DNA from 2 places in the Hoeflea phototrophica DFL-43 genome. Region 1 is predicted to be linked to the other one. Evidence: riboswitches for the same ligand, from Rfam matches in the RefSeq annotation. Region 1 holds a riboswitch; the other holds the start of a gene.
The links. Region 1 has a riboswitch for cobalamin ahead of HPDFL43_RS15305 (CbtB domain-containing protein). Riboswitches for the same ligand answer to the same signal wherever they lie in the genome.
Positions count from the first base shown of each region.

Region 2: it holds a riboswitch for cobalamin, as region 1 does, so the genes downstream of both, bluB (5,6-dimethylbenzimidazole synthase) here and HPDFL43_RS15305 (CbtB domain-containing protein) in region 1, are expected to answer to the same signal.

Region 1 is NZ_CM002917.1:3,227,904-3,233,254, reverse strand. It holds gene HPDFL43_RS15310 (cobyric acid synthase) at 82-1,548, shown strand; cobalamin riboswitch at 1,599-1,976, shown strand; gene HPDFL43_RS15305 (CbtB domain-containing protein) at 2,027-2,206, shown strand; gene HPDFL43_RS15300 (CbtA family protein) at 2,219-2,932, shown strand; gene cobU (bifunctional adenosylcobinamide kinase/adenosylcobinamide-phosphate guanylyltransferase) at 2,940-3,464, shown strand; gene cobW (cobalamin biosynthesis protein CobW) at 3,469-4,527, shown strand; gene cobN (cobaltochelatase subunit CobN) at 4,551-5,351, shown strand, end outside.
Region 2 is NZ_CM002917.1:2,909,429-2,914,779, forward strand. It holds gene phnE (phosphonate ABC transporter, permease protein PhnE) at 1-376, opposite strand, end outside; gene phnD (phosphonate ABC transporter substrate-binding protein) at 445-1,350, opposite strand; gene phnC (phosphonate ABC transporter ATP-binding protein) at 1,443-2,294, opposite strand; cobalamin riboswitch at 2,475-2,671, shown strand; gene bluB (5,6-dimethylbenzimidazole synthase) at 2,722-3,402, shown strand; gene HPDFL43_RS13800 (DapH/DapD/GlmU-related protein) at 3,413-4,027, opposite strand; gene phnL (phosphonate C-P lyase system protein PhnL) at 4,024-4,731, opposite strand; gene phnK (phosphonate C-P lyase system protein PhnK) at 4,736-5,351, opposite strand, start outside.

The DNA.
Region 1 (5,351 bases):
TTGGGAATGTGATTAAGCGGCGGTTAACAAACGGCCTTTTTGCCCTTTTGCGGGCCGGTTGCGGGTGCTATCGAACAGGATATGACAAGGGCGTTAATGTTTCAGGGGACAGGCTCGGATGTCGGCAAAACCGTGCTGGTTGCGGGGTTTTGCCGGCTTGCGGCGAATCACGGGCTGAAAGTGCGTCCGTTCAAGCCGCAGAACATGTCCAACAATGCAGCAGTGGCCGATGACGGCGGTGAAATCGGGCGGGCGCAATGGTTGCAGGCCATGGCCTGCCGGACGCCAGCGAGCATTCACATGAACCCGGTCCTGCTCAAGCCGCAGTCGGAAACCGGCTCCCAGGTTGTCGTCCAGGGCAAGGTCACCGGCCACGCTCGCGGGCGGGATTACCAGACTCTCAAGCCCAAACTGATGGCGGCGGTAATGGACAGCTTTGGCCGCATAGGCGAGGACGCCGATCTGGTGCTGGTGGAGGGGGCTGGCTCCCCCGCCGAAATCAACCTCAGGGCGGGCGACATCGCCAATATGGGATTTGCGACATTGGCCAAGGTGCCGGTGGTGCTGGTGGGCGACATCGACCGTGGCGGCGTGATTGCATCCATCGTCGGCTCGCACACGATCCTGCCCGATGCCGACCGGGCAATGATTGCGGGCTACCTGATCAACAAGTTCCGCGGCGATGTGAGCCTGTTTGACGACGGCATCTCGGCGATCGAGGGATTTACCGGATGGCCCTGTTTCGGCGTTGTGCCCTGGCTCAAATCCGCAGCCCGTCTGCCGGCAGAGGATTCGGTGGCGCTCGAACGGCTTGTTCGTGGCAAGGCAGGAGCGCTCAAGATCGCGGTGCCGGTGCTGTCGCGGATCGCCAATTTCGATGATTTCGATCCGCTGCGCGCGGAGCCCGATGTGGAGCTGGTGTTTGTCAAACCCGGCGAGCGTCTGCCGGAGGATGCCGGGCTGGTGATTCTGCCCGGTTCGAAATCCACCATCGGAGACCTTGCCGATTTCCGCGGTCAGGGCTGGGATGCGGATCTTCAGGCGCATCATCGCCGTGGCGGGCGGATCATCGGGATTTGCGGCGGCTACCAGATGCTTGGCCGCATGGTGCGTGATCCGCTGGGTATTGAAGGCGCAGAGCCGGCCGCCGAAGGGCTCGGCCTGCTTGATATCTCGACAGAAATGGCGCCTGAGAAAACGGTTCGCAACATCGCCGCACGATCCGCACAAGGCGATCTGCCGCTTGAGGGTTACGAGATCCATCTGGGTGTCAGCCAGGGCCCGGACTGCGCCCGGCCGATGACCATTCTCGACGGACGGCCCGATGGTGCGACCTCGCCGGACGGTCGCGTCTCCGGGACCTATCTTCACGGGCTGTTCGGTTCGGATGCCTATCGCGCCGAATTGCTGAAGAGTTTCGGACTGACCGGTGGATTGCTGAACTACCGCGAAGATGTCGATGCGGCGCTCGACGATATTGCCGCGGAACTGGGCCGTTTGGTTGGATTTGAACGGATCATGGAGGCCAGCGGCGTCATTGGTCGTTGATGGACGATCTGAGGGCGCAATCGAGATTGACACCCGGCGGGCCTGTGCCTATCACTTGGGTCTCGAATGGTTCCAGGGATGCAAGTTGTCTCTCCGGATCAAAAGGGAATGCGACGGGATGGACCCAAGCCGGGCATCCTTATCGCAGCCGACCCCGCGACTGTAGAGCGGTTAGGCAAATGTCACCGGTTCGGGACGCCAGGGTGACGGGGGAACAATGGTGTTTGCCTGTGATCTGAACCAACCAAGCCGGGGAAAGCCACTGACGTGGCGGCATGATCAATCGGCGCGGACGCCTCTTTGTCTACGAATCGTCCCGTTTTCATGACCGCCTCAAACGTCGGGAAGGCTGGCATTTGCTGTTGTGCGACTTATCTGGTTGCACAGAACCCGCGAGCCAGGAGACCTGCCATTCGCACCGGTTGAGAGCCGGACCTTTGGAAGAGGTGTTCTTCCGAAGCCATTCACGGAGGTTGTCATGGCTGTTAAGACTGAAACGCTTTCACTGACCGATCGCATCGGCGCACGTACCGTTGCCGGATTGATGGCACTGGTCATCGGTTCCATTCTGGTGTTCGGAGTTGGCCTGGCCAATTCGCAGACGCTGCACGACGCGGCGCACGACACCCGGCATTCCTACGGCTTTCCCTGCCACTAAGGGATTGATCTCATGATTGTCAGGTTGCTCCTGGCGGCTCTTGCCGCCGGGCTTATCGCCGGTTTGGTGATGACGCCCGCCCAATATGTCAAAACCATTCCGCTTATCATGCAGGCAGAAGCCTATGAGAATGGCGAGGCTGGTCACAGCCATGGCGCTGCTGAAGCAGAGGCCAGCCATTCCCATGATCATGGCGAAGGCGAAGAACAGCTCTGGTTTGGCCGTTTCGGCAATACGATTCTCGCCAATCTGGTCGCCGGTGGCGGCTTTGCCCTGATGCTGGCGGCCGTGGCGCTTCTGACCGGGATCGAGTTTCCCGCCGGACGTGAAGCCTTGATGCGGGGCTTGTTCCTTGGCGCCGGTGCCTGGTTTGCAGTCCAACTCGCCCCCTCCTTCAGCCTGCCGCCTGCGGTGCCCGGGTTTCCCTATGCGGATCTCGGTGATCGCCAGAGCTGGTGGATGATCACGGTCGCTCTGACGGGACTTGGCCTTTGGCTGATCGCGCTGAGACCGGAGATGATTGCCAAGGCGGTTGGCGTTGTGCTGATCGCTGCGCCGCATATGTGGGGCGTGCCCGTGCCGGAAGACATCTACAGCGAAGTTCCCGCCTATATCGCGTCTGCCTATGCCGCGGCATCGTTGGCGACCACACTGTTTTTCTGGCTGTTGCTCGGTGGCCTGCTCGGGGTTTTCCTGTCGCGGGTTCCCCGGGACGCAGAGGCGTGACGGGGGCGTGAGCGGCAAACTGCCAGCGGTGACGCTTGTGCTCGGCGGCGCACGCTCGGGCAAGTCGGCCTTTGCCGAACGGTTGGTCGAGGCGGCCTCGCCAATGCGGTTCTATCTGGCGACCGGTCAGGCCTGGGATGAAGAGATGCGCGCGCGGATCTCAACGCACCAGGACCGGCGCGGGGCCGGATGGGAAACCGTCGAGGCTCCGGTTGAGCTGGCGGAAGCGCTTGCTGACGCGGCGCGCGCCGACCGCCCGGTGCTGGTTGATTGCCTGACGCTGTGGGTGACCAATCTGATGCTCGGCGAACATGACATTGATGCGGCCTTTGAACGGCTCGCCAAAACACTGCCGGGCCTCAAGGGGCCGGTGGTTTTCGTTTCCAACGAGGTTGGCCTCGGCATCGTGCCGGACAATGCCATGGCGCGCGCGTTTCGCGATCATGCCGGCCGCCTCCACCAGACAATCGCGGGTCTGGCCGATGAAGTCCATTTCGTCGCTGCCGGTCTGCCGCTCAAGATGAAGGGTTAGAACCATGAACGGGTCCAAGATTCCCGCCACCGTAATCACCGGGTTTCTCGGTGCCGGCAAGACCACGCTGATCCGCCACATGCTGGCCAATGCCAATGGCAAACGCATTGCGCTGATCATCAACGAGTTTGGCGATCTGGGTGTGGATGGCGATGTGCTCAAGGGTTGCGGCGATGAGGTCTGTTCGGAGGACGACATCGTCGAGCTGACCAATGGCTGCATCTGCTGCACCGTGGCCGATGATTTCATCCCGACGATGGAACAGCTGCTGGCGCGCAAGAACCGGCCTGATCACATCGTCATCGAGACGTCCGGCCTTGCGCTGCCGCAGCCGCTGGTCGCCGCTTTCAACTGGCCCGGGATCAAGACCCAGGTGACAGTCGATGGGGTTGTGACCGTGGTCGACAGCGCTGCGGTGGCGGCCGGACGGTTTGCCCATGATCATGACAAGCTCGACGCACAGCGCCAGGCTGACGAGGGGCTTGATCATGAAAGCCCGCTTGAGGAACTGTTCGAAGACCAGCTCACGGCCGCGGATCTGATCGTGCTCAACAAGGCTGACCTGATCAGTGCGGAAGAGCTGGAAGGCGTGCGCAGCGGGATTTCCGCACACATGTCGCGCAAACCTGCATTCGTGGAATCGCGGCAGGGTGAGGTGGCGCCGGAGGTTCTTCTGGGGCTTGGCATGGGCACGGAAGACGACATCGCCAACCGCAAGTCGCATCACGAGCTTCACCATGAGGACGGCCACGAACACGATCATGATCATGACGAGTTCGAGAGCTTCGTCGTGTCGCTGGGACCGGTCGCCGACCCGGCAGCCTTTACCCAAGGCCTGGTCACGCTGATCCAGACCCACGACATTCTTCGGCTCAAGGGCTTTGCCGATGTTGCCGGCAAGCCGATGCGGCAGGTGATCCAGGCCGTGGGCAGCCGCATCGACACCCATTTCGACCGGCCTTGGGCTGCCGGCGAAACACGCGAGACACGGCTGGTGGTGATCGGGCTTCATGATCTTGATGAAGCCGCAATCCGCGATGGTCTGTCCCAGCTTTCAGGCTGAGGCAATAAGGAGGCTCCGTCCCGATGCATCTGCTGGTCGCGCAAAAAGGGGCGTTGAGCGATGGTGACGAGGCCGTTGACCTCGGCCAGTCTCCCGGCGATATCCTGTTCCTGAGCGCCGCCGACACCGAGCTTGCGAGCATTGCCGGCGCGCGTCAGGCGTCGGGCTCCATGGCCTGGCGGCTTGCCAGCCTGAGTGATCTCAAACACCCGATGTCGGTCGACACCTTCATCGCCCGCATGGCGCCGAAGGCGAGGCTGGTGGTGGTGCGGGCGCTTGGCGGGGCAAGCTATTTCTCCTATGCGCTGGAAAGCCTCCGGGCTGCTGCTTCGACGTACGGCTTCAAGCTTGCGGCGCTGCCGGGCGACGACAAGCCCGATCCGGGGCTGGAGCCGTTCTCGACCCTTGACGAGGCCGACCGGCTGGCACTCTGGGCCTATCTCAACGAGGGTGGGGCGGAGAACGCGCGCGGTTTCATTGACCTGTCCGAGGCCCTGCTGACGGGTGGCGAACGGCCCGGACCTGCGGCGCCCCTGCTCAAGGCCGGTCTGTGGCATCCTGCCAAGGGCAATCCGTCGCTCGATGATCTGAAACGGGACTGGAAGGCTGATGCGCCGGTGGCGGCCATCTGTTTTTACCGGGCGCTGGTTCAAAGCGGGCAGACTGCGCCGGTCTCAGCACTTTGCGATGCGTTGCGCGAACAGGGCGTCAATGCGCTTCCTGTGTTCGTCTCAAGCCTCAAGGATCCGGTCTCGGTCGGTACGGTGGAGGCGATCTTCGCAGGCGCTGCGCCCGATGTGGTGATCAACGCCACCGGGTTCGCG
Region 2 (5,351 bases), 320 kb from region 1:
ACAGCGCCAGCCCGCGGGTCGACAGCAGCGCCAGCACGATGGCGGCCGCAGCACCGATTAACGTCGAGACCGCCGCGATGTTGAGTGTTTCAATCAACGAAGGCAAAAATTCCAGCAGCAGTGCCGGAAGCAATGCCGATTTCTCAATTCCCTCGGCGACGACCTCGGAAGGAAATTGGAATATCTGGGATATGCCATCCCAGAACCCGCCGGCGTTGCGGGCATCCGCAAGCCTGAACCCGGAGACCAGAAGAGCAATGAAGACGATAAGCAAAATGCCGCCATACATCTGCTTCCGGCGGGTCATCTCCAGGTAGTTTTCGCGGATAGCCTTCGAAGCGGCCGAGCCGTCCTGCTGTGCAGTCATGTCGCTCATCGGCGGGCATCCTTCACGAATAGAAAGCGGGGAGCCGGATGGCTCCCCGCGACTGTTTGGCAAGAGCCTTAGTTGGTCTTGGCTTCACGAACGGCAACGATGGTCTCGTAGGCTTCGTGGGTGATCGGCTTGAAGCCTGCGGTCTCGCCAGCGGCGATGTTGTAGGCGCACTGCGCATCCTTTTCATGCATGGATCCGACGAGTTCGGTCACCGTGTCTTTGACGTCCTGCGGGAGTGCCTTGCGCAGCGTGACCGGGCCTTCCGGGATTGGCTTCGACTTCCAGATTTGGACGATCTCGTTCATGTCGACAAGACCGGAATCCGTGGCCTTGCGAAGAGCGCCGGAATTGTAGCCGTCTTCCCAGTTGCCCTGGCCGTCTGCCCAGGTGACGCCGGCGTCGATTTCACCATTGGCAACGGCAACGATGGTCTGCTCGTGGCCGCCGGTGAACTTGACTTCACCGAAGTAATCGCCGCTTTCCATGGAAGCGCCGGTTGCCTGCGGAATTTCGATCGAGGGAATGAGGTAGCCGGAGGTCGAGTTCGGGTCACCGAATCCGAAGGTCTTGCCCTTCATGTCGTCCAGCGAAGTGATGCCGCTCTCCTTGCGGGCAAAACCGATCGAATGATAGCTGAACGAGCCGTCGAGGTTGGTCTTGACCAGCACCGGTTCGACCGACTCGGGATCGGTCAGATAGGCCTTGGCGTAGGACGATGCGCCGAGCCAGGCCATGTCGATCGAACCGCCGAGCATGCCCTGGATCACGCCGTCATAGTCAGCGGGGGTAAACAGCTTGACAGGCACACCGAGGGCTTCCTCGGCATAGGCGCGCAGGCATTCGTTCGAAGTCAGGCGATCCTGGGCGTTCTCGCCGCCGAGGATACCGATGCGGAATTCGGTGATCGCGTCCTGTGCGAATGCGCTTGTGGACAGAAGTGCGGCAGTTGCCGCCACGAGGATTGTTTTCATCATAGGATTGTCTCCGTTCGAGGGTTGTTAGAAGGGGCAGGCGAAAGGGATGATGCCGGATTGCATTCGCTGGCCGGACTGACGAACCTTCCGGGTCAGGTTGTCTCCAGGACCACTTCGCCCGAAGCATTGGTTCGCGCCTTGACATCGGCGGGGCGGCCCTGGGCCCGCAGGCTCGTCGAGGTCATGGATTCGGATATTTCTTCGCCATCGGCGCCCGATCCGTAGATGGCGCGAACGGCTTCGGTGGTCAGCGCATCAGGCTTGCCGTCAAAGACCACCTTGCCCTGCGCCATCCCGATGATGCGCTCACAATAGTTGCGCGCGGTATCGAGCGTATGCAGGTTGGTCACCACCGTGATGCCTTCCTGCCTGTTGATGTCCCGCAGCGCGTCCATCACAATCTGCGCATTGAGCGGATCAAGCGATGCGATCGGCTCGTCGGCGAGGATCAGTTTCGGGGATTGCATCAGCGCACGGGCAATGGCGACACGCTGCTGCTGCCCGCCCGAAAGCGCCTCGGCGCGCTTCGGCGCATTCTCGGCGACTCCAAGCCGCTCAAGAATGGAGATCGCCCTCAGGATGTCTTCGCGGGGAAACAGGTTGAACATCGTCGAGAAAGTCGACCGCATGTTGAGCGTGCCATGCAGGACATTCGACACCACATCCAGCCGGGGAACCAGGTTGAACTGCTGAAAGATCATCGCGCAATCGCGCTGCCAGCTTCTGAGTTCACGGCCGCTCAGGGTCGAAACCACGCGTCCGGAGTGCGAAATCACTCCGTCGCTGACCCCTGTCAGCCGATTGATCATGCGCAGGAGCGTGGATTTTCCGGCGCCCGAGCGACCGATGATGCCAACCATCTGCCCCTCGGGAATGGACAGGCTAACAGCGTCGACTGCGGTGTTGACGCCAAAACGACGCGTCACTTCGGTCAACTCAAGCATAATCAATGTCCTTTGCGGCAATCCGGATTTAGCAGTTTCTGCAAGGTGGACTATCGGAGGCATGTGAAGCTGCGATGTCGGTTTGATGTCAGTTTTGTAACGATCCACAGAGCCCCTTCTTGATCGGGGGAAATCCTTGGAAATCGGGCATTTCCGGCCTTGCATCACGGCCCCGGCCATGCACCAATGAAGCAATCTGGTGTCCGCCAAAAGCGGGAGAATCGGGAATTCGGTGCAAGACCGGAACGTGCCCAACGCTGTAACGGGGATGGCAAGCGCAAAACGTCACTGGGACCCCCGGGCCACTGGGAAATCCGGGAAGGCGCGCCTGCCAAATGATCCGAAGTCAGAAGACCGGCCAGATGTCATAGCCTAGCAGCGCGTGGACGGCGTTGCCGGGTTTTCACGGATTGTTGGGGATCAAACAATGCCGAAGACATCTGGGCTGGCCAGAGCCGAGCCGTTCCTCGCCAGTGAACGCGACGCCGTTTACAAGGCCATTTTCACCCGACGCGATGTTCGCGACCAGTTTCTGCCCGAACCTGTTCCCGATGATGTCTTGAAGAGGCTGCTCGAGGCGGCCCATCACGCGCCTTCGGTCGGTTTCATGCAGCCATGGAACTTCATCACCATCCGCAGCCAGCCGGTGCGCAACAGAATTGCGGATGCATTTGGCCGCGCAAACGATGAGGCCGCCCGGATGTTCCCGGAAGAACGGCAATCAGACTACAAAGCTCTTAAGCTCGAGGGCATCCGCAAGGCGCCGCTCAACATCTGCATCACTTGCGACCGTGGACGAGGCGGCGACGTGATCCTGGGCAAGACCCACAATCCAAATATGGATCTCTACTCCACCGTCTGCGCGGTCCAGAACCTCTGGCTCGCAGCCCGCGTCGAGGGCATCGGCATGGGCTGGGTCAGCATCTTTCATGACGCCGATCTCAAAACCATCCTCGGCATCCCTGAGCGGATCGAGATCGTCGCCTATCTCTGCCTGGGCTATGTCGATGAGCTTTATGAGCGCCCCGAACTGCAGGTCAAAGGCTGGAACCGCCGGCTGCCGCTCGACGAGTTGATCTTCGAGGAAGGCTGGCGTGGAAAGACTTAAGGCAAGGGTTCTAGCCGCCGTGGCGCTCGAGGAACTCTTCGGCCGACAGTGCGCGAAAGTCCTTGAGCGCGGAATGCAGCTTGTCATGCTCCCAGTCCCACCAGGCAAGCGCATCAAGCCGGGAGGCGACGTCATCGGAAAAGCGTTGCCGGATCGTGCGGGCCGGAACGCCAACCGCAATGGCAAAGTCAGCCACATCCTTGGTGACCACCGCATTGGCGCCAATGCTTGCGCCATTGCCGATCGTCACCCCCGGCATCACCACCGCGCCATGACCAATCCATGTGTCATGACCGATGGTGATCCCCTGCCCGGCGCGCCAATCAAAGAACGCCTGATCGTCGCTCTCACCATCGAAATACCACGATGAGCGATAGCTGAAATGATGCAGCGAAGCCCGGTCCATCGGATGCATGCTCGCGTAAATCCGCACATGGCTGGCGATGTTGGCAAACTTGCCGATGGTCGCATAGGCGATCTGGGTGTTGTCGACGCAGTAGGAATAGTCGCCCATGGTCGAGTGCGACAGCGTACACCCGGCACCGACTTCGGTGTAGCGGCCAAGCGTCGAGTCCACGATCTTCGCTGTGGCGTGAACCAGCGGAGCTTCAGACAACTTGGTCATGCGGCAGATTTTCCGGCTGCGAATGCGGAAACGTCGATCACCTGGTCGGCGACCGCGTTGCGCACATCATAATCGTGGAAGATCCCCAGGAGCGCGGCACCTTCAGCCTTCTTGGCGGCAATCAATTCGATCACAACCTCGCGATTGGCCGCGTCCAGCGACGCTGTCGGCTCGTCGAGCAGCAGGACCGGATGGTCGGTGATGAAGCCGCGGGCAATGTTGACGCGCTGCTGCTCACCGCCGGAGAAGGTGGCCGGCGGCAACGACCAGAGCCGTTCGTGCAGGTTGAGCTGGGCAAACAGCACGCGCGCACGGTCGCGGGCCTCCTCGCGCGCCACGCCGCGCACCAGAAGCGGCTCGGCAGCGACATCCAGGGCGGACACCCGCGGGACCGCACGCAGGAACTGGCTGACATAGCCGATCGTATCGCGGCGGATCTCAAGCACCTTGCGTGGGCTGGCCGAGGCAATATCGACATGCTTGCCATTGTGCAGCACCAGAATCTGCCCGCCATCGCAGCCGTAATTTCCATAAAGCATCTTCAGGATCGAGCTCTTGCCCACACCTGAAGGTCCGCCAAGCACGGCGCAGGCCCCGGAGTTCATCGAGAAGGAGACATTGGCAACGACGGGCAGTTCAACACCACCGCGCATGTGCATGACGAAGGTCTTGTGAACCTCGGATGCAATCAGAAGGGAGGTCATCGGCTTACACCTGAAGAATGGAGGAAACGAGAAGCTGCGTGTAGGGCGCGCGCGGGTCATCAAGCACCCGGTCGGTCAGGCCTGCTTCGATCACCCGGCCATCCTTCATCACGATCATCCGGTCCGACAGGAGCCGTGCCACAGCGAGATCGTGGGTGACCACCACCACGGCGAGCCCCAGATCGGAAACCAGCCCTCGCAACAGATCAAGCAGCCGCGCCTGCACTGAAACATCGAGCCCGCCGGTCGGCTCATCCATGAAAACGAGCCGCGGATTGGTGACCAGATTGCGGGCGATCTGCAGCCGCTGGCGCATGCCGCCGGAGAAAGCGCGCGGCTGGTCATCGACCCGGTCCGCATTGATCTCGACCCGCTCGAGCCACTCGATCGCAGCTCCGCGGATGTTGCCGTAATGCCGGTCCCCGATCGCCATCAGCCGTTCGCCGACATTGGCGCCGGCCGAGACCGTCATCCTCAGGCCATCAATCGGATTCTGGTGGACAAAGCCCCAGTCGGTGCGCATCAAAAAACGCCGCTCGGCCTCCGCCATCTTGTAGATGTCGGCACTTGCGCCATCGCGCATGCGGTAGTTCACCGTGCCGCAGGTGGGCGTCAGCCGC